3 regions of the Micromonospora sp. NBC_01405 genome follow, and region 2 is predicted to be linked to each of the others. Evidence: riboswitches for the same ligand, from Rfam matches in the RefSeq annotation. Region 2 holds a riboswitch; each other region holds the start of a gene.
What was found. Region 2 has a riboswitch for cyclic di-AMP ahead of OG559_RS26810 (transglycosylase family protein). Riboswitches for the same ligand answer to the same signal wherever they lie in the genome.
Positions count from the first base shown of each region.

Region 1: it holds a riboswitch for cyclic di-AMP, as region 2 does, so the genes downstream of both, OG559_RS19300 (coiled-coil domain-containing protein) here and OG559_RS26810 (transglycosylase family protein) in region 2, are expected to answer to the same signal.
Region 3: it holds a riboswitch for cyclic di-AMP, as region 2 does, so the genes downstream of both, OG559_RS11355 (NlpC/P60 family protein) here and OG559_RS26810 (transglycosylase family protein) in region 2, are expected to answer to the same signal.

Region 1 covers NZ_CP109532.1:4,412,864-4,422,806, reverse strand. Annotated here, with positions in the region: gene OG559_RS19310 (HelD family protein) at 1-835, shown strand, start outside; gene OG559_RS19305 (cation diffusion facilitator family transporter) at 942-1,856, shown strand; cyclic di-AMP (ydaO/yuaA leader) riboswitch at 2,010-2,139, shown strand; gene OG559_RS19300 (coiled-coil domain-containing protein) at 2,144-3,220, shown strand; gene OG559_RS19295 (SRPBCC family protein) at 3,287-3,757, opposite strand; gene OG559_RS19290 (STAS domain-containing protein) at 3,877-4,245, opposite strand; gene OG559_RS19285 (hypothetical protein) at 4,597-4,743, shown strand; gene OG559_RS19280 (hypothetical protein) at 4,921-5,328, shown strand; gene OG559_RS19275 (hypothetical protein) at 5,472-7,247, opposite strand; gene OG559_RS19270 (BON domain-containing protein) at 7,470-8,150, shown strand; gene OG559_RS19265 (DsbA family protein) at 8,147-8,695, shown strand; gene OG559_RS19260 (helix-turn-helix domain-containing protein) at 8,764-9,333, opposite strand; gene OG559_RS19255 (class I SAM-dependent methyltransferase) at 9,382-9,943, shown strand, end outside.
Region 2 covers NZ_CP109532.1:6,211,890-6,221,832, forward strand. Annotated here, with positions in the region: gene rph (rifamycin-inactivating phosphotransferase) at 1-331, shown strand, start outside; gene OG559_RS26790 (hypothetical protein) at 347-1,183, opposite strand; gene OG559_RS26795 (ATP-binding cassette domain-containing protein) at 1,397-3,133, opposite strand; gene htpG (molecular chaperone HtpG) at 3,651-5,504, shown strand; gene OG559_RS26805 (hypothetical protein) at 5,630-6,388, shown strand; cyclic di-AMP (ydaO/yuaA leader) riboswitch at 6,667-6,820, shown strand; gene OG559_RS26810 (transglycosylase family protein) at 6,820-7,482, shown strand; gene OG559_RS26815 (hypothetical protein) at 7,680-9,943, shown strand, end outside.
Region 3 covers NZ_CP109532.1:2,715,037-2,724,979, forward strand. Annotated here, with positions in the region: gene OG559_RS11290 (SAM-dependent methyltransferase) at 1-369, shown strand, start outside; gene OG559_RS11295 (hypothetical protein) at 605-958, opposite strand; gene OG559_RS11300 (DUF397 domain-containing protein) at 1,132-1,326, opposite strand; partial or broken gene OG559_RS11305 (DUF5753 domain-containing protein) at 1,314-1,664, opposite strand; gene OG559_RS11310 (hypothetical protein) at 2,173-2,436, shown strand; gene OG559_RS11315 (inositol monophosphatase family protein) at 2,497-3,309, shown strand; gene OG559_RS11320 (e9imm peptide) at 3,306-3,566, opposite strand; gene OG559_RS11325 (hypothetical protein) at 3,565-3,699, shown strand; gene OG559_RS11330 (hypothetical protein) at 3,850-4,371, shown strand; tRNA gene OG559_RS11335 (tRNA-Gly) at 4,454-4,527, opposite strand; gene OG559_RS11340 (zinc metalloprotease) at 4,809-5,792, shown strand; gene OG559_RS11345 (pyridoxamine 5'-phosphate oxidase family protein) at 5,864-6,424, opposite strand; gene dcd (dCTP deaminase) at 6,524-7,102, shown strand; gene OG559_RS11355 (NlpC/P60 family protein) at 7,154-8,194, opposite strand; cyclic di-AMP (ydaO/yuaA leader) riboswitch at 8,207-8,347, opposite strand; gene OG559_RS11360 (N-acetylmuramoyl-L-alanine amidase) at 8,560-9,943, shown strand, end outside.

The DNA.
Region 1 (9,943 bases), 1.8 Mb from region 2:
GACGCTGGACGCCGAGGGGCTCACGATCGCCGACATCGCCCTGCTGGACGAGTTGGACGCGCTGCTGGGCAAGCCGATGCAGCCGAAGCGGGCCAAGCGTGACCCGTTCCAGCTCGCCGGGGGCGTGCGGGAGCTGAGCACGCAGGCCGACCGGCAGCGGGCGGCCCGGGAGGCGGCCCGGCAGCGCCCGGAGGACTACCGCGACTACGCGCACGTGGTGGTCGACGAGGCGCAGGACGTCTCCCCGATGCAGTGGCGGATGGTCGGCCGGCGCGGCCGGCTGGCGTCCTGGACGGTGGTGGGCGACCCGGCGCAGACCGCGTGGACGGGCACGGAGGAGGAGCTGACCCGGGCCCGGGACCAGGCGCTGGGCCGGCGGCGCCGGCACCAGTTCGAGCTGACCACCAACTACCGCAACTCGGCGGAGATCTTCGCGGTGGCGGCGGCGGAGATCCGCCGGCTCTACCCGGACCTCAGGCTGCCCAGCGCGGTGCGGTCCACCGGCGTGGAGCCGGTCGCGCTGACCGTTCCGCCGGCCGAGCTGGAACGGGCCACCGTCGCGGCGGTCGCCGCGCTGCTCGGCGACGTGGAGGGGACGGTCGGAGTGATCACGCCGGTGCCGCGCCGGGACGAGGTCGCCGGCTGGCTCGCCGGCCTGGCCGCGCCGCGCCTGCAGGTGGTGACCAGTCTTCAGGCCAAGGGCATGGAGTACGACGGGGTCGCGCTGGTCGCCCCGGCCGAGATCCGGGCCGATCCGGGCTCCGGCGTGCGGACGCTGTACGTGGCGCTGTCCCGGGCCACCCAGCGGCTGACCACGATCGATCCGACCGGCTGACCGGCCGGCGCCCCCGTCCTCGGTCGGACGCCCGACTTTTACTTGCATACATAGCGATGTGAGCATACATTAAATCGGGTTCGGATCGGGGACGGAGGGTGTTGGCGTGGGCGCAGGTCATGACCACCACAGCGCGGTGGCGAACGCCGCAGACCGCCACTCAGGGCGGCTCTGGGCGGCCTTCGGGCTGCTCACCGCCCTGATGATCGTCGAGGCGGTGGCCGCGTTCGGCACCGGCTCGCTGGCGCTGCTCTCCGACGCCGGGCACATGTTCACCGACGTGCTCGGCATCGGCATGGCGCTGGCCGCGATCACCGCCACCCGGCGGGCCACCGCCGACCCTCAGCGCACCTTCGGGCTCTACCGGCTGGAGGTGCTCGCCGCGCTCGGCAACGCCGTCCTGCTCAGCGGCGTCGCGGTCTACGTCCTCGTCGAGGCGGTCCGCCGATTCGGCGACCCACCCGAGGTGACCGTCGGCCCGATGCTCGTGGTGGCGACCCTGGGCCTGCTCGCCAACATTGCCGCGTTCGCCCTGCTGCGCAGCGGGGCGAAGGAGAGCATCAACATGCGTGGGGCATACCTGGAGGTGCTGGGCGACCTGCTCGGGTCGGTCGGGGTGATCGGCGCCGCGGCGCTGATCGCCGTCACCGACTGGTGGTGGGCGGACCCACTGGTGGCCGTCGCGATCGGCGTGTTCATCCTGCCCCGCACCTGGCGGCTCGGGCGGGCCGCGGTTCGCATCCTGGTGCAGGCCGCGCCGGAACACCTCCAGGTGACCGCGGTGCACGACCGACTGGCGGCGGTGCCCGGCGTGGTCGAGGTGCACGACCTGCACGTCTGGACGCTGACCTCCGGCATGGAGGTCGCCTCGGCCCACCTGACCATGGCGCCGGACGCCGAGGTGGGCGCGGTGCTGACCGCGGCCCGCACCGCCCTGCACGAGGACTTCCACATCGAGCACGCCACGTTGCAGGTGGAGCCCGGGGCGTCGGCGGACCCCTGCGGGCCGACCGGCTGGTGATACCCACACCCATCAATTAGGTGGTGTATTGTGCCCTCATGCCGGTTTTGGAGGTATTGGCCCACGCACCGTCCGCCACGGAGACAGCGGGGGTCTCATCCGCACCGGTAAGCTCTCATCCGGCCTCCGCCGGGCGGCGCCCTCCGGCGCCTGCGGTGGCCGCCGCCTAATCGCCTCCTGGCGAGCCGGGGAACCATGTTCGTGGGGTGCATCCGCCTGAGCGGTAGGGATCTTCCGTCCCGAACCCGTCAGCTAACCCGGTCGGCGACTGACGGAAGGACATACGTATGCCAGTAGTGGCACCTGTACGAAGGACCGCCGCCCGGATGGCGGCGATGCTGGTGCTGACGCTCGCCGTCGGCCTCGGGTTCGGGCCGGTGGCCCCGGCCGGCGCGGCCCCACCCACCGGCCTGCGCGCCCCCACGCCCGGCCAGGACGAGGAGGGCGGCACCCCCGCCCTGCGCGCCCAACTCGAAGCGGCCAGCAAGGGCTACCTGGACGCCAAGAGAGCCCTGGCCAGCTCGGTCAAGCGGCAGCAGCAGCTCGGCAGCCAGCTCAAGACGGTCGAGGCGGAGCTGACCGTACGCGGCGCCAAGGTCGACGAGATCGCCGGTGTGGCGTACAAGTCGGGCCGGCTCAGCCCGGTGTCCGCGCTGCTCAACAGCACCAACCCCGCAGGCTTCCTGGACCGGGTCGCCGCGCTGGACGCGGTCGCCACCAACGAGGACCGGGCGCTGCGCGACCTGCTGGAGACCCGGGACCAGGCCGCCAAGACCCGGCTGGCCCTCGACGGGGAGATCCGCGAGCAGCGCAAGCAGGTCACCGTGATGGCCAAGCGCAAGGATCAGGCCGAGCAGGCCCTGACCGTGGCCAATGAGAAGGCCAGCACCAGCGCCAGCGGCGACGGGGCCAACCGGGGCACCTCCAGCGCGAACGCCACCCCGGCGAAGCGCAACTCCGACGGGTCCTGGCCGTCGGAGTCGTGCAGCGTGAACGACCCGACCCCGGCCAACGGCTGCATCACCCCACGGACGCTGCACGCGCTCCAGCAGGCCAAGTCGGCCGGCTTCACCCGGTACGTCTCCTGCCACCGGCCCAGCGGCTCCGGCGAGCATCCCAAGGGACGGGCGTGCGACTTCGCCGCCCAGAAGGGCGGCTTCGGCGGGGTGGCCTCCGGCGGGGACCGCACCTACGGCAACAACCTGGCGGCGTACTACATCCGCAACGCCGACAACCTCGCCGTGCTGTACGTGATCTGGTTCAGGCAGATCTGGCTGCCCAGCAGCGGCTGGAAGTCGTACAGCGGGGGCAACGGGGACCCGTCCAGCGACCACACCAACCACGTGCACCTGTCGGTGTACTGACCGGACGGTGGGTGGCCCTCGCCGTCCGGGGGCCACCCGCACAAGCCGTGGGCCCGGCCGCGCCGCTCAGGCCGGCTGGGCCGGGCCGTCCCCGGCGCGGTCCAGCACCTCTCCCAACCTCCGGGCCAGCCCGAGATGCGCCGACCGGGCCTGCCGGAAGGCGTACCGGAACAGCGGTGCCGGGGCGGCAAGGGTGATCTCCACGTCGATCCGGACCACCCCGCCCGGCTCGTCACGCAGCCGGGTGCGGTTGCGCACGGTGGTGGCCGGCCGCTGCCGGGCCACCGTGACGATCTCGTCGTCGGTGACGACCAGCACGTCCGCCTGGTACGTCACCGGGAAGCGCAGCGGCCCGGCGGCGAGCCGGTCGGTGATGGCATAACTGGCCCGGGCGCCCGGCCGGGGCGGCAGCCGGCGCACCCGCGTGATCAGCGGATGCAGCTCGCCCTGCCGGGCCAGGTCGCCGAGCAGCGCCACCGCCTCGGCCCGCGGGCAGCGGGCCTGAACCGAATACTGGAAGGTGTCTCGCCGAAGCACGTCCCGATCGTCCCCCACCCGACCCCCGGAGGGAAGGACCACCGACCCGGCCACGGTGAACCGACCCATAGTGACCGACCCGGTGAACCGCCCCGGGTGGCACCCGAGGCGGACGGCCGTCAGGCGCCCGGCAGCACCTCGGGGGTGGCGGCGCCGGCACCCGCGTAGTAGGGCTCCGGAGCGCCGAACAGACCGAGCAGCCCGGTCACCCAGAGCTGTCGGTGCACGAACCGGCTCGGCTCGGTGACGACCAGCTTCACGCTGCTGACCTCGGCGGTCTGGAAACCAGCCACCATCGCGCTGATACCGACGGAGTCGATGAAGGTGACGAGGCGCATGTTGAGCTCGATGCGGGCGGGACGCCCCTTGGCGAGCACCTCTGCGATGGCTTCGCGCACCTCGTACGCGGTGTCGACGTCGATTTCGCCGCGCGGGACGATCTCGATGACACCACCCGACAGTACCGATTTCACGATCGACAGGCTCACGCGAGCACCTCCACTCGCCCGTTCACGGGCGCCTCATCAGTACGCGGGCCGCGACCGAGAGTATTCCTCCGACGGCCTCGGTCGCCACCCCTCGGGATGAGCAATTCATGGATCAGGGCACAGCGGGCTGGCCCTTATCCGGACTTTTCACGTCCTGCTCAGCGGACGATCGACCCGGGGCCGACGTCGCCGACCCAGGGTAACGGTGACCCCCGACCTTCGCGCGCACATTGTGCGCCGGGCGCGCCCCGCCCCGCCCACAGCGAACCCGGTGCGAGAGGTCACCGCCGCCGTTGCCCGCCCCGCCTACGCTCGGTGGCGTCCGTCACCCGTACCACGGAAGGACCACTCATGATCCGGAGACTGGCCGGCCTCGCCGGCGTCGGCGCACTGCTCGCTCTCATGCTGGCCTGCGGCTTCGGCGGCGCGGGTGACGACGACGATGACGACGACGGCGACGACTTCGCCCGTGGCGCTGCCGTGGTGTCCGTCCGCTGACCGCCGCCCGGCGGGCCGCCGCCGGACGGGCCGGGTTTGCGGCCGGATCCGGCGGGGCACTGCCCGAGTGGGCGGACGGGCCCGCCGGACCATGCCGGTGGGCGGGGCGCCCGAGCCCTGCCCTAGCCGAGAAGCCGAAGTGGCCGCAAGCTTCGGCACCCCGAGGAGGTAAGAACGATGTTCGGAACCGATCTGCTGGAACGCCGCAGCAAGCCCGAGCGAATCGCGGACCAGGCGTGGCAGCACCTGGTCTCCGCCGTCAGCTCCGCCGGGGACAACGTCCGGGACACCGCCCGTTCGGCCCGCCGCAACGGTTCGGGCCTCGCCGACGACGCCGGTGACCTGGTCGGCTCCGCGGCCGAGGTGGCCCGCCGCCGGGCGTTGCTGGCCTTCGACGCGCTCGCCGGCCGCCGCCCGGCCCTGCCCTGGACGCTGCTGATCGGCGCCGCGCTGGTCGGCGCGGCGGTCGGCTGGGCCGCGGGGTCGGCCGCGCGGGCCGCCGGCGGCCGGGGCGACCGGGACGCCGACGACATCGAGTTCGTCGACGTCGACCGGCCCGACTCCCCCGTCGGCCTCGAAGGCTGACCCGACCGGCCCGGCGGCGCGGCGGATGCTCTCCCGCCGCGCCGCCCTGCCCGGGCGGGGTCGCGGAGCGCGGTGGCGGCTCAGCCCGGGCCGCCCACCGCGGTGGCGGCTCAGCCCGGGGACGCCCACCGCGGCGGCGGCGCTCAGTCGAGGTGGTAGACGAGCCCGTCGCCGACGGTCTCCCGCCGGATGCCCAGCCCGTCCACCGGCCGGCCCGCCGCGTCGGCCCACGGCGTGCCGGCCGCGTACGCCGGCAGCAGCACCACCGTGCGCACCCCGAGCCCTCGCAGGTACGCCACCGACGCCGCGTCGGGGAAACCCCCGCTCGCCGCCCGGATCTGCTGCTGGCCGGCCGGGGTGAACGAGGCCAGCCCGTTGACCACCTTCGGGAAGCCGTCGGTGGACCAGAGCATCACGTGGAACTCCCGGATGCCGTCGCTGGGTAGCACCAGCGCCGGCCCGCGCAGCCCGTGCAGCGCCGCCGGCTGCACCGGGGCGGGCACGTGTGGGGTGCGGTTGACCCCCTCGGCGAGCACCAGCAGCATCGGGAGCACCAGCACCGCCTGCCCCCAGCGCCGCCACCGGCTGCCGGGCGACCCCGGCTCCGGGTCCGGCTCACGGACGGTCAGCGCCCCGGCGGCCAGGACACCCAGCAGCAGCGTCGTCCAGAGCACCAGCCGACCCGGGGTGCGCACCCCGTCCCAGCCGGGCACGTGCTCCACCAGGGTGACGTAGCCGGGGTCGCCGTCGCCGAACAGCGTGGTGCCGGCGGCCAGCGCCGCGCTGACCAGCACCCCGGCGGCCAGCGCCAGCCGGTGCCGCAACCGCCACGCCGAGACGAACAGCCCGGCGAAGGCGAGCCCGATCAGCACCATCCCGGGCAGCAGGGTCATCTCCCCGGCGAAGCTCAGGGTGGCCCGGGCGGCGATGTGCCGCTCCCCCCACAGCCAGGACTCCGGCGGCGCGGTGAGGAAGCCGCGCAACGGTGGGGAGAACATCGCGATCTGTTCGACCGTGCGCCGGCCGGACGGGTGCCGGGCCACCACCTCGAAGTAGGGCGCGGCCATCAGCAGGGTCACCCCGGCGAAGAAGGCGCCGCCGGCCAGGTCCGCCACCAGCAGCCGGCGCGGGAACGCCGGCCGGGCCCGCCGCCACCACGACCAGCCGTACCCGCCGGCCGCGCCGAGGCAGAGCAGCCCCAGCGCGTACGCGAAGGGCAGGCCGATGCCGAAGCCGAGGCTGACCTGCCAGGCGGCGACCAGCCAGCCGGCCCCCGCCCAGCCCGGCCGGGCCCGGTCCGGCCGGTACCCGTGCCGCAGCGACCAGCCGTGCCCCCGAGCGAGCATGGCCAGCGCCAGCGCGATCCCGCCGATGCTGAGCACGTGCAGGTGCCCGGCCTGGGCCAGCTTCCACGGCGCGTACGCGAAGGACGCCCCGGCCACCGCGGCGCCCGCCCAGCCCGCGCCGAGCTGCCGGGACAGCGCGTACGCCCCGACGAAGGCCAGCGCGTGCACCAGCATGTACAGCAGGTTGTAGCGGACCACGGCGGCGACCGGCCCGTGCCCGATCATCCCGAACGGGGCGTAGCCGAGCAGTGTGTCGGAGTATGCGTAGGTGTACGGCTCCGGCCAGAACGTGTTCGAGTGCCAGACGTGCACCGGGTCGGTGAGCAGGGCGTGTCCGCCCCACGCGACCTGCCACGCCTGGAGCGTCGGGTCGCCGGTGTCCTGCGGGATGGTGCCGGCCAGGTCGCGCAGCGTCGGCCAGGTCAGCACGGCGGCGAGCAGCAGCGAGCCGAGCACCGCGAGGGTCCACTCGTGCCGGGCCAGCAGGCCCAGCCGGACGGCCGCCGCCCGGCCCCGCCCGGGGCCCCACCGCCCGGGGGCGGCGACCGGAGCCGCCATGCGAACCTCACCCATCGCTCACTCCCCGCCGCCGACAGTCACGCCGCCCACAGATGGTGCCGGACCCGGCGGGTCCTTGTCGACGCCCGGCCGCCTCCCGCCGCCCCGGGACCGGCCGTGCGCGGCACCCCTCACCCGACCGGGGTGGGTCCGGTTCACCCGCTCCGGCGGCAGGATCGGCCCCGGCGGGCCCACGCGCGCCGCCGATCGTTCGTCGACATTCGGGAGGATGCAGCGATGGCCACCGCGACGACCACCCGCACCGACCAGGACATCCAGTCCGACGTGCTGGACGAGTTGACCTGGGAGCCGCGGGTCCAGCCGCACGAGATCGGCGTGACCGTCACCGGGGGCGTGGTCACTCTGACCGGCTGGGTGGACAGCTACGCGAAGAAGTGGGTGGCGGAACGCGCCGCCCACCGGGTCGCCCGGGTCCGGGCGGTCGCCAACGACCTCACCGTCCGGCTGCCCGGCTCGGCGGAGCGCACCGACACCGAGCTGGCCACGGCCGTCGGGCGGGCGCTGGAGTGGGACGCGTTCGTGCCGGTCGAGCGGATGGAGGTCACCGTCGCCGACGGGTGGGTCACCCTGCACGGCGAGGTGGAGTGGGAGTACCAGCGCCGGGCCACCGAACGCGTCGTCGGCCGGCTGACCGGCGTACGCGGGTTGAGCAACGGGGTCACCGTGCGGCCGGCGGTCCGGCCGGACTCCGGCGACCTCACCGCACGGATCGTCGACGCGCTGACCCGCGCCGCGGCGGTCGACGGCGAGCAGGTCACCGTGCGGGTGCACGGCGACGCCGTGCTGCTGGAGGGCACGGTGCACTCGGTGCCGGAGCGCGAGGCGGTGGAGCGGACGGTCTGGTCGGCGCCCGGCGTCCACGAGGTGCGCAACCGCCTCACGGTGGTGACCCGATGACCACACCGTTGCAGGTCACCGCCCGGCTTCGGGTGCCGGTGACCGGGACCGACCACGCCCGGGGGCCGGCGGACGCCCCGGTGACCCTCGTCGAGTACGGCGACTTCCAGTGCGGACACTGCGGCGCGGTGCACTCGAACCTCGCCGAGCTGCTGCGCCAGCGGGCCGACGTGGTCCGGCTGGTCTACCGGCACTTCCCGATCGCCAACATCCATCCGTACGCCGAGAGCGCCGCCGAGGTCGCCGAGGCGGCCGGGCGACGGGACCGGTTCTGGGAGATGCACGACTGGCTGTACGAGCACCAGGACCAGCTCGACCCGGTGCACCTGGCGCTCGGCGTGGCGCAGCTCGGCCTGCCCGCCGACGAGGTGGGCGGCGAGGTGGAGCGGCACGCCCACGCCGACCGGGTCCGCCGGGACTTCGTCGGGGGCATCCGCAGCGGGGTGAACGGCACCCCGACGCTGTTCCTCAACGACGTCCGGTACGAGGGCGGGCACGCCCTGCCCGAGCTGCTCGCCGCCGTGGACCAGGCCGCCACCGCCTGACCGGGGACCTGCCGTGGCTTCAGGCGGCGCCGCTTGCCGGCCCCCGTGGTGGGTGGCCCCGGGCCCGGTCAGGGCCTTGTCGGCGCCAGGTGGGTGCGTTGCCCGTCGTGGTCGAGGATGCACAGGATCTCGGCCGCACCGCCGTGCGCGCCGAACGCGTGCGGCACCATCGTGGAGAACTCCGCCGCCTGACCGGCCTCGACCAGGATGGTCCGCTCGCCGAGGCGTAGCACCACCGTGCCGGAGAGCACGGTGAACCAGTCCCGGCCCGGATGCACCCGCCCCTCGTCGGGGACCGACCGGGTGATCCGCATCTTGGCGACCGTCACGCCGTGCGGTGCGCCCTCGCGGGACAGCAGCCAGGTGGTGACGCCGCCTGCCTCGTCGCGGTGGGGGCGGATCACCACGTCGTCGTCGGCGCCCGACTCCACCAGGTGGTCGAGCGTGGTGCCCAGCGCCCGGGCGATCGGCGTCAACTGGTCCAGGGCGATCCGCCGGTGGCCGGTCTCGATCCGGCTCAGCGTCGACGGGCTCAGAAAACAGCGAGCTGCCAGGTCGTCGAGCGACCAGCCGCGCGCCACCCGCAGCCCCCGGATCCGCTGCCGAACGAGGGCGTCCAACTCACCGTCTTGCGTCATACGCAAGATACTATGCTGTCGCCGCAAGAAGCGCGTACCGTCGTCGGCATGGCACATTCCCAGCTGGGCGAAATGCTCGACCTCGACGCCGACGTACTGCACGAGTTCCACCGCGAGGTGATCGCCTGGGCCGGCTCACTGGTCCCCGACCGGCCACGCATCATCGACGTGGGTGCCGGCACGGGCACCGGCGCCCTCGCGTTGGCCCGACACCTGCCGGACGCCGAGGTCATCGCGGTGGACCTCTCCGACGAGATGCTCGAGCACCTGCGGCACAAGGCCCGGGCGGCCGGCGTCGCGGACCGGATCCGCACCGTGCAGGCCGACCTGGACCAGCCGTGGCCGGACCTCGGGCCCGCAGACCTGGTGTGGGCGTCGGCCTCCCTGCACCACATGGCCGACCCCGTTCGTACCCTCGCCCAGGCCCTCGCGGCGCTGCGCCCCGGCGGCATCCTCGTGGCCACCGAGCTGGACTCGCTCCCCCGGTTCCTGCCCGACGACGCCGGCGCCGCGCTGGAGGAACGCGGCAACGCCGCCATAGCCGAGATCCGCGCCGAGGCGGGAATGCACATGGGCCAGGACTGGACGGCCCACCTCACGGAGGCCGGCT
Region 2 (9,943 bases):
CGACGCGCCGACCGGCGCGCTGGTCGGCCTCCCGGTCTCCGGCGGGATCGTCGAGGGGCGGGCCCGCGTCATCCTGGACCTGGCCGACGCCGACCTCGAACCGGGCGACATCCTGGTCACCGCCTTCACCGACCCGAGCTGGTCACCCCTGTTCGTCGCGATCGAAGGGCTGGTGACGGAGGTCGGCGGCCTGATGACCCACGGGGCGGTGGTCGCCCGGGAGTACGGCCTGCCCGCCGTCGTCGGTGTGGAGCGGGCGACCACGCTGATCCGGGACGGGCAACGGATTCGCGTGCACGGCACCGACGGGTACGTCGAGATCCTGTCCTGACCGACGACGACCGAGCTAGGGCTGCGGCTGTTCCACTTCCGGCGGCCGGGCACGCCTGGACAGGCGTGCCCGGCGCCAGAGCAGGAACGCGGCGCCGAGGACGACGGCGCTCACGATCATCGGCAGGGGACCGCGCCGGGGGCGACCGGCGCTCCGGACGATCAGGTCGGGCAGCAGCCCGGTGGCGAGGTGCAGATCGTAGGTGTGGCAGATCTGCATGCCGAGCTCGCACGTCGAACCGGTGTCGAAGCGGGACAGTGTCCGGCGGCTGCCGTCGTCGAGTCGCACCTCCGCCAGCGACGTGTGATCGTCAGCGTCGATGGTCGCGACGATCACGCTGCCAGCGGAACGCCAGCCGAGCAGCCGCACGACGTCCGGGACCGGCGCCGGTGGTGTGCTGGTGTTCGTGACGGGGACGAACTCGACCTCGCCGGTCTTCCACAGGTACGCGCCGTGGCCGGTATCACCGCCGGTGGTGCCGGTGAACGGCCCGTCCACGGTCCATGGCGCGGTGGCGAGGAACCTGCCGTCCGGCGACCAGCCGACGTCGGCGGCCAGCTCGCGTCCGGACGGGATGTCGATGCGGCCGGTCTCGCGGCCGTCGAGGCCGATCAGGTGGGCCCTCTGGCCGACCTGGACGGCAAGGCGGCGACTGTCCGGCGCGAACGCCGCCGTCCATGCCGGGGTGAGCGCCGGCACCTCGGTGCTACGCCCGGTCGACAGGTCGAGCAGCCGCAGCGTGCCGGTGCGGGCCACCTCGCCGTCGACAGTCCCGAACTCGTCGTAGCCGACCAGGGTCGTGGCGCTGTACGCCACGTGCTGGCCGTCGGGGGACCAGGCCAGCAGCCGCACGCGCGACGAGGCACTCCTGCACCAGGTCGTCGGCGGCCGACCACTGCCCGCACAGCCGGTACGCCAGCCGCCGCAACCACGGCATGCGGGCCCGCACGTACTCGACGTACTCTCGTTCACTCCGCAACCCGGCCTCCCCACCACACTATGAGTGGGCCGAGGCCCCTTTCGGTTGTGGCGGTTGAGCGAGCAAGTCCGCGTGGTGGAGCACGTTCACCGGGAGGCTTCCCGCTCGGCGTCGGGCACCCGGCCGGCCACCAGGTTCAGGTGGGGCCAGCCGGCCAGGTCGTCGAGCAGTTGACGGTCGTGGGTGGCGACGACGACAGCGGCCGGCGTGGTCAGCAGGGCCGCGGTCAGCTCGTCGACCAGCGCCGCCGACAGGTGGTTGGTCGGCTCGTCGAAGAGCAGCAGATCGGGCCGGACGGCGAGCTGCACCGCCAGGTCCAGGCGCCGCTGCTGGCCCTGGGACATCCGCTGCACCGGGGTACGCAGCGCTTCGCGGTCCAGCAGGCCCGTCGCGTTCAGCGGCACCGCCTCGCTCTCGCGGAGGCGACCGGAGGCGATCAGCTTCCCGATGTGCTGCTCGTACACCTGTCGCGCGGTGGTGTCGGCCGGCCAGGTCGGCACCTCCTGCCCCACCAGGGCGATGCGCGCGCCCGGCGGGCGGTGCACCGATCCGTCGGTCGGTTGCAGGCGGCCGGCCAGCACCGACAGCAGGGTGGACTTGCCCGCGCCGTTCGCGCCGGTGATCAGGAGCCGGTCGCCGCCGTCCAGGCTGAGCGTGTGGGGCCGGTCCAGGCGCCCGGCGAGACGCACGCCGTCGACGCGCACCAGCGCGGCACCGCGCCGGGTCGCCAGCTGCGGCCAGCGCAGGTGCAGCGGTGGCTCGGGCACGGTGATGCGGTGCGACTCCAGGGCGTCCCGCTCGCGGTTAAGCGCCTGCACCACCCCGGGGGCCCGGGACTGGCGCTGGTGCTTGCCGGTGCCCTTGTCCGGGCGCCAGCCGGTGCTGAGCCGGTCGCGGGCCTGCTCCACGGCCGCCGTGAGCCGGTGCTGCTCGGCCTGCTGCGCCGCGAATTCCTGCTCCCACCGTTCGCGTTCCCGGCGGCGCCCCTCCTGCCAGCCGTCGTAGCCACCGGCGTGCAGGTGCGCCGCGCCGTCCTGGTTGGGGTCGAGGTCCAGGAACTCCCGGGCGACGGCGCGCAGCAGAGCGCGGTCGTGGCTGACCAGGGCGACGCCGCCGCGATGGGCGCGCAGCTGCGCGGTGAGGAACGCCAGGCCCCCGGCGTCGAGGTGGTTGGTGGGTTCGTCCAGCAGCAGGACGTCGTGCTGGGCGCCGAGCAGGCAGGCCAGGCGCACCCGGTGGCGCTGCCCGACCGAGAGGGTGCTCAGCTCGCGCGAGCGGTCGGTGCACGCGCCCAACGCCTGGAGGGCGATGTCGACCCGGCGTTCGGCGTCCCAGGCGTCCAGGCGCGTGGCGGCCTCCAGCGCGGCGGCGTAGCGCTCCTCCGCGCCGTCAACCCCCGTGGCGAGGTCGTCGGCCGCCTCGTCGAGCGCGGTCAACGCCACGTTGGCGGCGCGCAGCGCCTGATCGGTGAGGGTGCCGACGGTCAGGCCCGGCCCGACGCGCAGGGCCTGCTCGGCCAGCCCGACGGTGCCCACCCGGCGCACCGAGCCGGCGTCGGGCTGGACGATGCCGGCCAGTACGTGCAGCAGGGTCGTCTTGCCGCGGCCGTTCTCGCCGACGATCGCCAGCCGGGACCGGGCCGAGACGGTGACCGACACGTGGTGGAGGACCTGACGCCCGCCGAGGACGACGCTGACGCCCTCGGCGCGCAGGTGCGCGTACTCCCCGGCCGGGACCGCGTCGTCCGCCGACAGCCGTCCGTCCGCGCCGGTGGGCTCGTGGTGGACGGGCCCCTGGCGGGCGGGCTCGTGGTGGACGGGCATGCCGACTCGCGGCAGGAATGAGGGATTCGTGGCAGGAAAGGACACAGGAATGCTCCGCAGCTCGCGATGGAGCCGGGCAGCCCGAAGATGCCGCCCGGCAGGAGACCGGAACGGCGGGCAGGGAGGTGAGGATCGCTCGATGCGCCGCCGTCAGCGGCGGGTGCGGAGCCTCATCGACGCGATGCCTGGGTGATTCATGGTGCCGACCCTACCTCATGCGGCTTGGCCGTGACCCGCTGCTACCGCACCTCGACCAGCGAGGAGAGCAGGGCCGCGGTCTCGCCGGGGCGTACCAGCACACCGGCGTGACCCCCAAGATTCGCCACCCGGTTGAGCCAGGCGAGGGGTTGTCCGGTGCGGCAGCAACCGCGCCGACACCGGCCGGGCGGGTGACGCGACCGCCAGCGACGGCTCGTATCCTGTGCGCGAAGGTCGGACGTAACTGAAGGGGGTCGGTGTGAGCAACCGGATCGAGACGCTGGAATTCCAGGCGGAGGCGCGCCAGCTGCTCCAGCTGATGGTCCATTCGATCTATTCGAACAAGGACGTCTTCCTGCGCGAACTCATCTCCAACGCCTCCGACGCGCTGGACAAGCTGCGCCTGGAGTCCCTGGTCGACAAGGATCTCGCGGCCGACGCCTCCGACCTGCACATCGAGATCGAGGTCGACCGCGAGGCGCGCACCCTGACCGTCCGGGACAACGGCATCGGCATGTCCCGCGACGACGTCGTCGGCCTGATCGGCACCATCGCCAAGTCCGGCACCGCCGAGCTGCTCGCCAAGCTGCGCGAGTCGAAGGACTCGGCCGGGTCCGCCGACCTGATCGGCCAGTTCGGGGTCGGGTTCTACGCGACCTTCATGGTGGCCGACAGGGTCACCCTGGTCACCCGCCGCGCCGGGGAGGCCGAGGGCACCCGCTGGGAGTCCACCGGCGAGGGCACGTACGTCGTGGAGACCATCGACGACGCGCCGCAGGGCACGGCCGTCACCGTCCACCTCAAGCCGGAGGACAGCGACGACAACCTGCACGACTACACCGTCGACTGGAAGATCCGCGAGATCGTCAAGCGGTACTCGGACTTCATCGCCTGGCCGATCCGGATGACCGTGGAGCGCCCGGGTGAGGACGACGCGGTCACCCGCGAGGTGCAGACCGTCAACTCGATGAAGGCGCTGTGGGCCCGCCCGCGCAGCGAGGTCGACGAGGCGGAGTACAAGGAGTTCTACAAGCACGTCAGCCACGACTGGGCTGACCCCCTCGAGACGATCCACATGCGGGGCGAGGGGACCTTCGAGTACGAGGCCCTGCTGTTCCTGCCGTCGCACGCCCCGGTCGACCTGTTCGCCCCGCAGGCCCGTCGCGGCGTGCAGCTCTACGTCAAGCGCGTGTTCATCATGGACGACTGCGACGCGCTGATGCCCAACTACCTGCGCTTCGTCAAGGGCGTCGTCGACGCGCACGACCTGTCGCTGAACATCTCCCGGGAGATCCTCCAGCAGGACCGCCAGATCCAGGCGGTGCGCCGCCGGCTGGTGAAGAAGATCCTCGCCACCGTCAAGGAGCTGAAGGCCAACGAGGCCGAGAAGTACCGCACCTTCTGGGCGGAGTTCGGCCCGGCGCTCAAGGAGGGTCTGCTCGATGACCCGGACAACACCGAGGCGATCCTCGACATCGTCTCCGTCGCCTCCACCCACGACCCGGCGGAGCTGGCCGGCCTGCGCGACTACGTCGAGCGGATGAAGGACGGCCAGGGCGACATCTACTACATGACCGGCGAGTCCCGGTCGATGATCGAGAACTCGCCGCACATGGAGGCGTTCCGGGCCAAGGGCTACGAGGTGCTGATCCTCACCGACCCGGTGGACGAGGTGTGGGTCGAGCGGGTCGGGCAGTTCGACGGAAAGCCGCTGCGTTCCATCGCCAAGGGCCAGGTCGACCTGGACACCGAGGAGGAGAAGGAGGAGGCCGAGTCGGCCCGCGAGCAGCAGCGCCAGGAGTACGCCGACCTGCTGACCTGGATGAGCGAGAAGCTTTCCGGCAGCGTCAAGGAGGTCCGGCTCTCCACCCGGCTGACCACCTCGCCGGCCTGCGTCGTCGGCGACGCCCACGACATCACCCCGACGCTGGAGAAGATGTACCGGGCGATGGGGCACGAGGTGCCGCAGGTCAAGCGGATCCTGGAGCTGAACCCGGGGCACCCGCTGGTCGAGGGGCTGCGCAAGGCCCACGAGCAGGACGCCGGGGCCGACGCGCTCGGCGACACGGCCGAGCTGCTGTACGGGATGGCGTTGCTGGCCGAGGGCGGCGAGCTGGCCGACCCGTCCCGGTTCACCCGCATCCTCGCCGACCGGCTGGCCCGTACCCTGTAGCCGCCGCCACGCACCGCGCGCCGGGCTCCCGGTCGACATTGTCGACCGTGGACGCCCGGCGCGCGGCGTTGCGCCTCCCGCCGGGCAGGGCCCCGGGCGGGCGGGCGGACCGGGATAATGGCCCCATGCTTCGGGGGCGGCTGCGCGGGTTGGTGTCGGTGTCGGTCGGGCTGCTCCTGCTGCCCGGCTGCTACGGGCCGGAGCCGCAGGTCGACACGGCCCGGACCAGGGAGCTGGCGATGCAGGACGCCGGCCGCAAGGTCACCCTCGTCGAGCAGGCCGTCAAGCGGGAACGCCGGCACCCGAACCCGGCGCAGCGGTACGCCCGGGAGGCCGCCCGGGTTGCCGGCACGGAGGTCATGCGGATCGACGACACCCGGACCGGGGGCGGGGTCTCGCTGATCGTCCGCGTGCACGGGGTGGCCACGGCGGTCGACGCGTCCGGCCGGTCGATGAACGAGCCGTTCGACCTGCCGGTCTGCTATGCGATCAGCGTCGAGCAGGATGCCATGGACGACCGGGTCGACGAGGTGTCCTGTCCCGACGGCTCCCCGCTCACCGTCTCCGTCGACCCGGAACTCCCGGGCTCCGCCGAGGACGACCTGCGCCAAGCCCTTCCCACCGGCGGTGCGGCCACCGAGCAGGCCGTCCGCGCGGCGGTCGACGGCCTCGACCTCGAGCCTCTGGTCACCCGGCAGGTCGCCGCCGTGGGTGGGGTCGTGGGGGTGGCGCTGCGGGCCAGTCAGTACGACTGCCTGCTGGCCCGCGTGGAGGGTGGACGGGTCGAGGTGTGGCGGCCCGCCCGGGTGCAGCTTGCCCCCGGCGAGCTGAGCTGCACGGCCGACACCGCCGTCGCCGGACACGGCCGCCGCCCGCCCCACTGAGCTGTGTGGGCGATCACCGAGCGTTTCCGGTATCCGATGTGCGCAATCGGACCCCAATCACGCTCGGTAACGGGACGAGGTTGTCCGCTGGCGGTTCACCCTGATCAGACTCGGCCCGGCGTTCGCCCTGCATGGCTGCCGAAGTCTCGCAAGTCGACAATGTGGCCCTTCGCCCGAGCGGGTGAAGAACTTCACAAGAGGTGGGCACCCGTCACCAACGGTGCCTAACGTCGGTCGAGTCCGCGAACGCGGCGACCACGGTCGGTAACGCCTAGTCCTGCCGCCGACCGTCGGTTCCCTTGGCAGTCAGGCAGGAGCGGGGGACCCACACGTTCCTCGGTGCACCGCACCTCGGGGTGAAGCCGCCTGTGGCGGCCGGGCTCCTCGGCCCGAACCCGACAGCTCACCTCGCCGGCGTGGAGGAATCACACATGGCAACTGAATACACCGCCCGCCACCGTCGGGTGACCGTCCGTCGCGCCGCCGTCGGCACTCTCGCCGCGGGCGCCCTCGCCGGGGTCGTCGCCCTGGCCGGCCCGGCCGCGCCGGCCCAGGCCGCGGTCAACTGGGACGCCGTCGCCTCGTGCGAGTCCGGCGGCAACTGGCACATCAACACCGGCAACGGCTACTACGGCGGCCTGCAGTTCTCGCAGGGCACGTGGGCCGGCTACGGCGGCAAGAAGTACGCGGCCCGCGCCGACCTGGCGACCCGGAGCGAGCAGATCCGCATCGCCGAGAAGGTGCTCGACGGCCAGGGCATCGGGGCGTGGCCGACCTGCGGCAAGAAGGGCGGCTCGACGAAGGGCAGCTCGAAGTCGGAGCGGAAGTCGGAGACGAAGGCCGCCCCGAAGGAGCGGTCCTCGCGTACCGAGAAGCCGGCCTCGCGCAGCAAGCGGGACACCACGAGGAGCGCCCCGAAGAACGCTCCGTCCAGCGGCGGGATGACCTATGTGGTCCGGTCGGGCGACACCCTCTCCGAGATCGCCACGGCGCAGGGCGTGCGGGGCGGCTGGCGCGTGCTGTGGGAGAAGAACGAGCGGGTCGTGGGCGAGCACCCGAACCTGATCTTCCCGGGCCAGCGGCTCAGCCTCTGACCCGCCCGGCCGGGTCGGTGCGACCCGGCGTCCCGGTCCCGGGGCACCCAGCACCGCAAGCGCCCGGCCGGTTCCTCCGGCCGGGCGCTTCCGCGTCCCCGACGAGCACGCCACCCGGGTGAAGTGCTCGTGGGAGCACCGTCACAGCCCCGCAAAACGAGTCGGCCGCCGGGCCCGTCGCCGGGCACAATGGCGCGATGTCGCGCCACACCGCCGCCCTGCTCGACGACCTCGACGAACTGCCGTACCGGGAGCGGATGACGACCCTCGCCGCCCGGGCCCGGGCCCTCGCCGCCGCCGGCCGGCTGGACGGGGTGCTCGCGGACCTGCGGGCCGGGTCGACGTACCACCGGTTCCTCGCCGTGACCGCGGCCCAGGTCGTCGGCGACCGGGCCGGGATGGCCGCCGCCCTCGACGACCCGCACGCGGCGATCCGGGCCGTCGCGGTCCGTGTCTGCCTGCTCACCGCCGACGGCCTGCGCCCCCTGCTCGCCGACGCCCCGGCCGACCTGCGCCGGCTGGTCTACCGGTCGCTGCGGTCGCTGCGTCGCCCGGAGGTCGCCGACCGGCTCGTCGACGCGGTCCGCGACCGGTTCGGCGACGCCGAGGCGGTCGCGCTGCTGCCCGCCTGTGGCCCCGACACGGTACGCCGGCTGCTGCCCCTGCTCGACCACGCTCTCGGCGGCGGGGCGGCCCTGGTCGGCTGGCACGCCGGGGTCCTGCTCGACCACGCCGAGGCGACGCTGCCCGGCCTCGACGGCTCGGAACGCTCCCGCTGGTGGGCGGCCCGCGCGGGCGCGCTGCTCGGCACGGCGGTCGGCCACCCGGAGCGGGTGCTCACCCTGCTCGAACGCCACGCCCCGGCCGACGGGCTGCCCGGCGACCTCACCCGCTACGGCGTGCTCGCCGCGGCGTCCCCGGCCCGGGTGCTCGCGCTGCTGACCGACCCGGCCCGCGCCGGGTGGCTGGCCCGGGCCACCCTGCCCCCGGCGTTGCTGCGCCGCCTCGCCGCGCTGTCGCCGGCGGACCTGGTCACGCTCGCCCGGCGGCTGCGCGCCGACGACGCCCGCCTCGCGGCGCTGCTGGACGCGCTGCCCCCGGCGGCGCGCGGCACCCTGTACGACGCCGCGCTCGCCGACGTCGAGACGGCCGCCGCGATCCCGTCTTCGGCGGTCATGGCGGTGCTGCCCCGGCGCTGGCGGGAACGGGAGGCCCGCCGGGTGCTCACCCTGGAGCGGGTCCGTGCCGACGAGGCCGCCGTGCGGGCGTGGAGCGCCGAGCTGCCCTGGCCGGAGGCGTCCGCGGCGCTGGTGCCCGCCCTGCGCGCCGCCGACGCGGGGGACCGGGCGACGGCGTACGAGCTGCTGCTCACCGCCGCGCGGCGCAGCGGCGACCCGGCGGCGGTGGCCGAGGCCGTGGCCCGGCTCGTCGGGCTGCGCAACGAGCAGGACCCGGTCCGTTCGGCGGCGCTGGCCACCCTGGCGACCATGGCCCGGCCGCTGCGCGCCGACTCGCGGCCCGTGCTGGCCGCGCTGGTCACCGACGCCACCCACGCCCGAGACGCGTCCACCCGCACGCTGTCCGCGCTGGGCGAACTGGCCTGTGGGGTGCTGCGCCACCACGTCGACGAACCGGAGCTGCTGGGCTGGGCGCTGGACACCCTCGACGCACTCCTCGGCGGGCACCACCTGCCCCCGCTGGGCCGGCTCGACCACGGCCTGCGCCGGGGGCAGGAGCAGGTCGTCCTCGACCGGCTCCTGCCCTGGATCACCGCCGGGATGGCGCGCGGCGAGTTCACCGCCCTGTTCGCCGTCACCCGCGCGCTGGGACGCCGGGCGTGGCGGCTGCCCGCGCTCCAAGAGCTGCTGTACCGGGCCACCGGCCCGGGCAACGTCTCTTCGGTCGTCCGGACCGCCGCCGACCTGTGGCTGGCGGACCCGGCGCCGCGCGGCGAGCGGGTCGCCCTCCTGCTCGCCGCAGACCCGTCGGTGATCACGTTCGAGACGGTGTGGCGGACGGTCTGCGGGCGGCGCACCGACCTGCTCGACCGGGTGCTGCTCGGCCCGCCGCCGCGCGGAGCGTTCCTGCCGGCCGGGCCGCGCTGGGTGCCCGGGCATCCGTGGCACGTCGACCGCTGGCTGCCCCGGCACCGGCGGGCGTACGTCGACCTCCAGGCCCGGCTGACCCGCGACGCGGGCCAGCCGATGCACGCCCGGGCCGCCGCGCTCGCCCGCGCGGCGCGGGTCCCCGACGCCGGCCGCGACCTGGTGCTGCGCTACGTCGACTCCGCGAACGTCACCCTCGCCGAGGCGGCCCTCGGCGCGCTGCCCTGGACCGACCGGCCCGAGGAGGCCCTGACCACGCTGCTCGCGCACGCCGACGACGACCGGGCCCGGGTGGCGATGTACGCCGCCGGCCGGGCCGCCCGGTTCGTCGCCCCCTCCGCGCTGCTGCCCCGGCT
Region 3 (9,943 bases), 3.5 Mb from region 2:
CGCGCCGGGCTCACGAACGTCGCCGTCGAGCGGGCGGACGCGGGGCGGCTCTCGTCGTACGCGGGGGCGGTGCCCGCCGACCTGGTGCTCCTGGCCGGGGTGTTCGGCAACGTCACCGACCATGACGTACGCCGGACCGTGGCCGCCCTGCCGCAGCTCTGCGCGGCGGGTGCCACGGTGATCTGGACGCGGACCCGGCGCGCCCCCGACCTGACCCCGGCGCTGCGCGGCTGGCTACGCGACGCCGGCTTCGTGGAGCGGGCGTTCCACGCGCCGGAGAGTGTGCTCTTCTCCGTCGGCGTGCACCGGTTCGCCGGCCCGCCCCGCCCGCTCAACGCCTCCGGGGAACTGTTCACGTTCATCCACTAAAGCCTGTGTCGAAGTGCGGTGGCAATGCGGAGATCGGGTAGATCTTGGAAGATTTCGGCCCCTGGAGGGGCCGTTTGCTTCCAAGATCTCCCAGTTCCGGGGCGGGAGCCGCCGCCGACCCGGTCAGGCGCGCAAGAGCGCCCGGAGCGGGCGGGGCCCGGCGAGCCCTCACCCCGCACCCACCGCCCGCGCCGCTCCGAGGTGGACCGACTTCGACATAAGCGCCAGCTGTCGGCTACCGGAACTCGTGCACGACCTCGATCGACCCGACGATGTGGTCGTTGAACTCGTCCAGCTCCTCGGCGGGCACCCACAGTTCGAGGATGGACTCGCCGCCGGCCTGCCGCACCGGGTACCGGCGCACGAAGTCCGACTCGACGTGGAAGCGGGTCACGTACCCGACGCCGGACGCCGGGACGTTCCAGTCCCGGGCGATCATGATCGCGTACTCCTCGTTGAGGACCGGGTAGAAGATCGGCTGGTCCGGCAGGCGCGGCGGCCAGCGCCGCCACCCGGACAGGCGGACGAGATCCAGTTCCTCCGGACCGGTCGGACGCCACAGCACCGTCGTACCGCCACCGCTGCCCATCTCGACCTCGCCACCGCTCGTCCGGCCCTACCGATTCGAGCCCGGAGTGCCAGGACGGTACCGGGACGCCGACGACAGGCACCACCGGTTTCGCCGTCAGACCGCAGTCCGTCGGTACACGACAGAGCGCCCGCCGCGCTGCTGGAAGCGGGTGCTCCGGGGGTACGGGGTCGTCAGGCCCGTTCGGCGATGCGGGCGACGAACGCACTCCACGCGATCGGAGCGAAGGTGAGCGCCGGACCCATCGGGTCCTTGCTGTCCCGCACGGCAACGACGCCAGGAAGATTGTCAGCGACCTCCACACAAGCGCCGCCGTTGGAGCTGCTGCGGGTGCTGGTTCGCCACCGCGCGCCGGTCAGGTCGTCCATGCTCGCGCCCTCAACAGGTCGATGGTCTGGTCACGCGGAAGCGCTACCGATCTCACGGTATCCCAGACGGCCCAGAGGGGGGCAACGTCATTCGTGATACGGCCGGAGGACTGATCATCGAGGTAGCCGACCTCCTCGCCCTCCGGTGTGGTCGCGATGATGAAAGGCCCGGCCTGGCCTGGATGCAAGCCGGCGCTCAGTGGGAGAACGTGCACCATGACGTCGGGTCGCTGAGCTGTGGTCGCGAGGTAATCGAGCTGCGGGCCCATCACGGCTGGATGACCTCGGCGGAGCACCGCTTCGTCAATCACGAAGACTGTCAGCGGGGAACGCGGGCGGTACGTCTGGACTTCATAGTGCAACGCAGTGTGATCGCGCCGCAACTTTCGGGAGGCTTCTTATTTGGACGGCGTGAGTCGGTGATAGACAGCCCGGTTCATGTTCGTCGAGGGGCCGCCCCGGTCTTCCTGCGTTGAGGAGCGGGGGCGGGCTCCCTCTCCAAGACTCGACGGACAGGGAGCATCGTGCGGAACCGAGAAGGACGTCACCGCGCCAACAACCGCCGGGGCCGGCACGCCGCGTGTCCGTCGTGGCGGGAGCGCCTGGGAAAGGACAAGCCGAAGCCCGATCCGAAGCCCGCGCCGTCGCCGGCCCAGCCGGACCCGGTCCCGTACGACCCGCCGTTGATCGGCCCGATGATCCCGCCGCACGGTTCCCGCGTAACGACACCGCGACGCGGGTCCTGCGACCGGCGGCGGGCGAGTTCCGTGCGCGGGGCGGGAAGCTACGCGGCAACGGTGGTCGGCCGTGTCGGTGAGGGACTACGGCCCGACGGCAGGACGTACCGTGAGCCGCCCCCACCTGCCGATGCGCCCGGCCTGGCTCTGTTGGGTCTGTGCCGCGCAGTGGCCGTGTTCGGCGGCCCAACTCGACCTGGCCACCGAGTTCTACGGCCATTCGGTCGCGCGCGCCTTCTACCTGGCCACGTCGATGTACGAGGCGATGGACGACGTGTACCGGCTGGGCGGACGCCCCGACGGGCCCGCCATGTACGCCCGGTTCCTCGGCTGGCTGTCCCTGACGCGTCGACCGCGCCACAGAACGCAGTAGAGCGCCCGGCTCGCCGGATCGGGCCACATTCGACCCGTCGAGGGCCGGTACCCTGCGCGCATGCCGAACAGCGACGAGGACGTGGCGATCGAGGCCGCGCAAGCGGGAGCCGTCGTCGTCCGGGCCAGGTACGGAGCCGCCCTGACCCGCTTCGAGAAGTCCGGGGGTGACTTCGCCACCTCGGCCGACATCGAGGCGGAGAACGCCATCCTCGACGTCCTCCGCTCCGCACGGCCCGAGGATGCCGTGACGGGTGAGGAGAGTGGACGCACAGGTGCCGACGACACCGCCCGCGAGTGGCTGGTCGACCCCCTGTGCGGCACGCTCAACTACGCCGTACGCAACATGCTGGTCGCGGTGAACGTCGCGCTGCGGGCCGATGCGAGGGTCGCCGTGGCGGCCTCGGCCGACCCGTTCACGGACGAGGTGTTCTGGACCGACGGCACTCACGCGTACGTACGCCGCGACGGCGTGGACGAGCGACTCGCACCCTCCGCCGAGTCACGATTGGTGGACGTCAATCTCGATCCGCCGTTCCCGAACGCTCCCCGGTTCCGGGCGGCGCGGCTGCTCGCCGACCCGGGGTTCGTCGAGCGGTTCCGGCCACGCGTGGTCTCCACCACCCTGGCGGTCGCCTGGGTCGCCGCGGGCCGACGGGCCGCCTACGTCACCGACGGCGACCTGCGGGACAGCGTGCACTTCGCCAGTGGGATCGCCCTGTGCCAGGCCGCGGGATGCGTGGTGACCGGCATCCAGGGACAACCGCTGCACACCGGCGCGGGCGGGCTCATCGTGGCTGCGGATCGCCAGACGCACGCCGCCCTGCTGGCGCTGGTCGACAAGCAGTTCCCACCCGACGGCGACGTCATCTAGCTGGTCGCCGGCTCCGTCCACGGCCCGGACCGCATCTCGATCGGCGCGTAGGCGAGGGCCCGGTCAACGACCTCAACGGCCGTCAGCTCCGGGACCGAAAAGATCATTTCAGCGACGTCCGGGTAGACGAGGTCACGTTCGAGCTGAGCCAACAGGTCGTTGAGCTCAGCATCGTCCGCGTAGCCGAGACTCATGATCCGCTCAACGAGGACGATGGCCTCATCCCGGGTGAGTTTCGGAGGCAGACTCTGATCCATGCCGCGCAGCGTAGGCGAGCGTGCTCGACGCCCCGGCGTCCCGGTCGGGTACGGCCCGCCGACCGCCCTGCGCCGCCCCAGCCGACCAGCTCTGGACCTACCCTGCGAGGCCACCGCCGCGTTCGGCGTCTGATCTCCGCGAGGGTTTGCGCGAGCCCCGCACAATGAGCCTGTGCCCCGCACTGGACTGGTTGTCCGACAGATCCTGCTGACCCTCGGTTCCCTACTCACCTGCTTGGTGGCGGGAGGCGCGGCGGGTGCCCTCTACAGCCACGGCCTCAGCTTGCTCGTCGTCGTGCTCAGCACAGTGTTCACGGTGCTCGGTCTCTTCGGCATGGGGCTGGTCTGGTTCATCGGCGAGGACGGGACGGACGTCGAACCGGGGTGGATCGTGCCGATGACGATCGCTTCGATCTGTCTGCTCGCCGTCGCCCCCATCGGTGTGGGCCTCGCCTACCTCGAAGTGTTCGGGGAGCGGGTGGCTGTCGTGGTCACCGAGGACAGCTCCGGCAAGTCCGCGCCCGGCACCTACCAGGCGGTTCGGGTCGCCACGGTCGCAAGCGGCGAGGACGTGGGCGAGATGACCTACAGGTCCGAGCATGATCTACAGGTCGGCGACAGGCTGGAGGCGCTGGTCGATCCACGCGGCTGGTTCCTGCCGGACACCATGCAGTCCTACCCGCCTTTGCGCAATCTGGGGTACGGCCTCACCGGCGCCGGACTCGGCCTGCTCCTCCTGATGACGGTGTTGCGTACGCGCCGGGACCTGCGGCGCTATCGACTCACGGGCACGCGGCTGCCCTGAGGCGGGCACGGGCAGCACAGGAAGCGGTAGCAACATCGAAGGCCCTGGCTGGGACTCGCGTCCTGACCAGGTCCTTCGTGCGTGGAGCGGGTGACGGGAATCGAACCCGCACTGTCAGCTTGGGAAGCTGATGTTCTGCCATTGAACTACACCCGCAGGCGGCCCCACTGTACCCGACGACGTCGCCGGGTGCATCCAGGCACCCCGTCGCGCGCCGCCCACCGGCAGCCGTCGGGCCGACGGCGCGGCTCGCACTCCTCCCCACCCGATCCAGGGCCGCCCTCACCGCCTCCCCACGATCCGTCGATGAGCCGTAGAAGTTCCATGCCGGCAACTCATAGGCGTTTTCAAATGCTTCGATGGGTTGTAACGTCTGCCACACGTTTCAGCCACGGCGCGACACACCCCCTGCCGCGCCGACAGAAAGAGGTAGGCCCATGGGACTCCGTGCCAACCTGCTGACCCGGCGTACCGCCGGCGTCGCGTCGACGGCCCTCGCACTCCTGCTCAGCACCGCCGCCGTGGGCGTCGTTCCGGCCGCGTCGGCCTTCTCCGCCGCCCCGGCGGAGGCGTGCGCCGAGCCGGCCGACGTGCACTCCGACGCCCGGGTCAAGGCGGGCGCACAGGCCAAGCACGAACCCAACGAGCTGACCGCCGCACAGGTCCGCGAGCGCGAGGCCGACCTGGCGGGCGCCCTGCGCGAGCGGGCCAGCTTCCGGGCCGGCGCCGGTGCCGGCACGCTCGCGACCGTGAACATCCCGGTCGTCGTGCACGTCATCCAGGAGAACAGCACCCGGGCCGGCGGCAACATCCCGGACTCGCTGATCAACTCGCAGATCAACGTGCTGAACCAGGCCTACAGCGGTGCCACCGGCGGCGCGGCGACCGCCTTCGGCTTCCAGCTCCAGAAGATCAACCGGGTCACCAACCCGGCGTGGTACCCGATCGTGTCGGGCTCGTCGGCCGAGCGCTCGATGAAGACCTCGCTGCGTGAGGGCGGCAAGAACACCCTGAACGTGTACCTCGGCGAGCTGAGCGACGGCCTGCTCGGGTGGGCGACCTTCCCGAAGCGCACCCTGGACAAGATGGACGGGGTCGTCGCCCTGAACGAGTCGCTGCCGGGTGGCACCGCCACCAACTACAACCAGGGTGACACCGGCACCCACGAGGTCGGCCACTGGCTGAACCTGTACCACACCTTCCAGGGCGGCTGCTCCGGCTCGGGCGACAGCGTGAGCGACACCCCGGCGGAGGCCTCGCCTGCGTACCAGTGCCCGACCGGGCGGAACACCTGCACCGCGACCGGCCTGGACCCGATCACCAACTTCATGGACTACACCTACGACTCGTGCATGTACCAGTTCACGGCCGGGCAGGCGAGCCGGATGCTGACCGCGTGGAACGCGTACCGCGCGGCCTGACGCACCCCTGTTCCTGACCCTCCGGTGCCGGCTCCGTCCTTCGACGGGGCCGGCACCGGCGTCGTCGGGGGTCAGGCCGCCGCGCGGTGGGAGCCGCGGACGCGCCGGGTCGGCCCCTGATCCGGTACGCCCACCGGGGCGCCACCCGGGTCACCAGCGGACCGGGGGTCGAGCCACACCTGCACGGCCGGCTGCCCCGGGCCGCCGCCCGGGAAGACGGCGCCGCCCTGGTAGCGGCGGGCGAGCATCGCCACGTCGACGGTGAACTCGAACAGCCGCCAGTCCACCTGCGGGGCAGCCCGCCCCAGCTCGGCGAGCCGGGCCACCCGGGCCTGGTCGGTCACCGGCCACGCGTGCCCCGCCACGTACGCCTCGTCGTCGCTGTCCTCCGGCGGGAAGGAGTGCAGCGCGTAGCGGCCGTCGCGTTCGAGGTCGCGCCGCTTCGGCGAGTCGACGATGAAGCAGAAGAGCCCGTCGTCGGTGATCACCGGGGAGACCGGGTGCACCCGGGGCCCACCGTCGGCGCGGACGGTGGCCAGGTAGCCGAAGCCCGGCCCGTACTGCTGCATGAGGAGGCGGATCCCGCCGGCGAGTCGTGGCTCGTCAGCGGCGAATTCGGACCAGGAAGCCATGTGGACATTCTATCGAACACGTGTACGACAGGCGAGCGCGGCGCGCCGGTCGCCGTAGGCGATGACAGGCCCGCCGACCAGGGTCGCTATGGTGTGCCGATGCTGCTCTCCGACCGCGATCTCGTCAGCGAGCTGAAGGCTGGCACGCTCGCGCTGGAGCCGTTCGAGCCCACCCTGGTGCAGCCGTCTAGCATCGACGTGCGCCTCGACAAGCTCTTCCGGGTCTTCAACAACCATCTCTACACGCACATCGACCCGTCGGTGCAGCAGGACGACCTGACCTCGGCGGTCGAGGTGCCCGACGGCGAGCCGTACGTGCTGCACCCGGGCGAGTTCGTGCTCGCCTCCACGCTGGAGGTGATCTCGCTCGGCGACCAGCTCGCGGGCCGGCTGGAGGGCAAGAGCTCGCTGGGCCGGCTCGGGCTGCTCACCCACTCGACCGCCGGGTTCATCGACCCGGGCTTCTCCGGTCACGTCACGCTGGAGCTGTCCAACGTGGCGAACCTGCCGATCACGCTCTGGCCGGGCATGAAGATCGGCCAGCTCTGCATCTTCCGGCTCTCCTCGCCGGCCGAGCACCCGTACGGGTCGACGGTGTACGGCTCGCGGTACCAGGGCCAGCGCGGCCCGACGCCGAGCCGCTCCTGGCAGAACTGGCGCACCTGGCCCACCCGCTGACGGCGCGGGCGCGATCGAGGGACCCGTCCCGCGGAACGGGCCCCTCGCCGCTCAGTCGGGGCGGCCGTAGCTGTGGATCTGGCCGTCGTCGACGCGCTTCATCTTGACGGGCTGGCCGGCCTGGGAGGCGTGCACCACCCAGCCGCCGCCGACGTACATGCCGACGTGGTGCAGGTCGGCGTAGTAGAAGACGAGGTCGCCGGGGCGCAGGTCGGCGCGGCTCACCCGGGCGGTCACCGACCGCTGCTGGGCCGCGTTGTGCGGCAGCGACACCCCGGCCTTGGCCCAGGCCGCGAGCATCAGGCCCGAGCAGTCGTACGAGTTGGGGCCCTCGGCGCCCCAGACGTAGGGCTTGCCGATCTGGGCACACGCGAACTTCACCGCGACCCCCGCGCCGCCGCCGGGGTAGGCAGCCGGGCAGGGAGCGGGACGCAGCGCGCCGCCACCGCCGGTGCCGTACACCTTGAGCCGCAGCTTCTGGAGCCGGTCGATCTCTGCGTTGATCTGCTTCCGCTTGGCGGCGAGCTGCGCCTCGGTGCGGGCGAGCTGGGTGACCATCTCGTCCAGCGGCTTCTTCTTCGCATCGAGCTCGTCGCGGAGGTCGATGACCGCCCGGATGTCGCGCTGCTGGCGCTCGGCGAACTGGTCGAGCAGTTCCAACTGTCCCATCACCTGACCGGGCGAGCGGCTGCCGAGCAGCGCGTTCACCGCCGACAGGTTCTCACTCTTGTACGCCTCGACGGCGAGGCCGCTGACCTTGTCCATCGCCTCGTCGACCCGGCGTTGCAGCGGCCCGATCTGCTTGGCGACGGCGTCGGCCTGCCGACGCTTGAGGGCGAGGTCCTGACGGGTGGCGTTGTGCCGCTCGATGAGCGGTTCGAGCTTGTTCCAGTCCTGGTCGATCTGCCGCTCGATCTCGGCGATCGAGGGATCGGCCTGGGCCGAGGTCGGGGCGCCGGTCAGGATGACGGCGGCGCCGGCCAGTGCGGCGAGGGCGGTGGTGAAGCGTGACCAGCGTGGGCGCGGCGTAACAGGCGTCCGGTCGGCGTGCGCCGACCGGCGTGACGGGCGCCGCAGGGCAGGGTGTGCCACCTGGCTCCGTTCTCCTTCTTCCTTGACCGCCTACCGGGTTAGCTGACGGGTTCGGGCGGGAAGGGAGAGCGCCCTACCGCAGCGGCGCTGCGGATTCACCCCGGCGTACCTGGGTCCCCGGTTCACCCGGAGGCGACTCGGCGGTGTCGGACCGTCACCGCCCGGCTGGGCGATACAGCTACCGGCCGACGATTGACCAGAGTAGAGACGCCCGTTATCGATCCGCAACCCGCCGGGCCATACACGCCGCACCACGCCCAGCGTGCGGAAGTTTCCTTCACATCGTGGTACCTGGTGGAAAGCTATTGACGCGGGAGTGCGGCGGCGGAAGGGTGACCTCAAACAATGCCCAACCAGGAGGTTCGATGCCCCGTTCCGTCGTGTCGTCGAGCAGACGGATCCTGCTCGCCGCCGCCGTGGCCGCAACCACGGCCCTTGTGCCCCTCGGTACCACCGCCTCCCCGGCCGCGGCCGGCCAGACCCCCGACCGCCAGCAGCAGTACGCTGACGCCGCCGCCGAGTACGGCGTGCCGGAGAGCGTCCTGCTCGGCGTCTCCTACCTCCAGTCCCGCTGGGACACCAACGCCGGCACCCCCAGCACCAGCGGTGGGTACGGGCCGATGCACCTAACCGACGCCGAATACGTGACCGGCCTGCCCACCGGCACCCACCACGACTCCGGCGACGAGGACCCGCGCGGGGACGACTCCCGCCCGGCCCCCGCCGCCGCCCAGCCCTCGGCCGACGAGGCCCCGACCGCGGCGTCATTGCAGACCCTGGACACCGCCGCCACTCTGACCGGGGCCGACGAGGCTGCCCTGCGCGCCGACGCGCCGACGAACATCCGGGGCGGGGCGGCGCTGCTCGCGTCGTACCAGCGGCAGATCGGCGCCCCGGTCGGGGCCGGCACCGACCCGGCGGCCTGGTACGGCGCGGTGGCCCGGTACGCCGGCGCGGACAGCGCCGACGCGGCGGCTTCCTTCGCCGACGAGGTCTTCGGCACCATCGCCGGCGGCGAGAGCCGGGTGACCGACGACGGGCAGCGGGTGACCCTCGCCGCCCGGGCGGTGACCCCGCAGAAGTCCTGGCTGGACCGGCTCGGCCTGCGCCTGCCGGCGCGCCCCGACGGCCTGGAGTGTCCGTCGACCATCTCCTGCGAGTGGATCCCCGCCCCCTACCAGTCGCTCGGTGCCGACCCCGGCGACTACGGCAACCACGACCTGTCCGACCGGCCCAAGCGGCAGAAGGTCGAGTACATCCTCATCCACGACACCGAGGGCAGCTACGCGGGCACGGTCAACATGGTCCAGGACCCGACCTACGTGAGCTGGCACTACACGTTGCGCTCGGCCGACGGGCACATCGCCCAGCACGTGAAGACCAAGGACGTCGCCTGGCACGCCGGCAACTGGTACGTCAACTCCAAGTCGATCGGGCTGGAGCACGAGGGCTTCGCCGCCCAGGGCACCTGGTACACCGAGGCGATGTACCGCACCTCGTCGAAGCTGGTCCGGTACCTCGCGCTGCGGCACGGCGTCCCGCTGGACCGGCAGCACATCATCGGCCACGACAACGTCCCCGGCACCGTCGCGGCGAACGTGCGGGGCATGCACTGGGACCCGGGCCCGTACTGGGACTGGTCGCACTACTTCGACCTGCTGCGCGCGCCGGAGCTCAACACCGGCACCCCGCTGACCGGCATGGTGCGGATCAACCCCGACTTCGCCACCAACCGGCCGGCGTTCACCG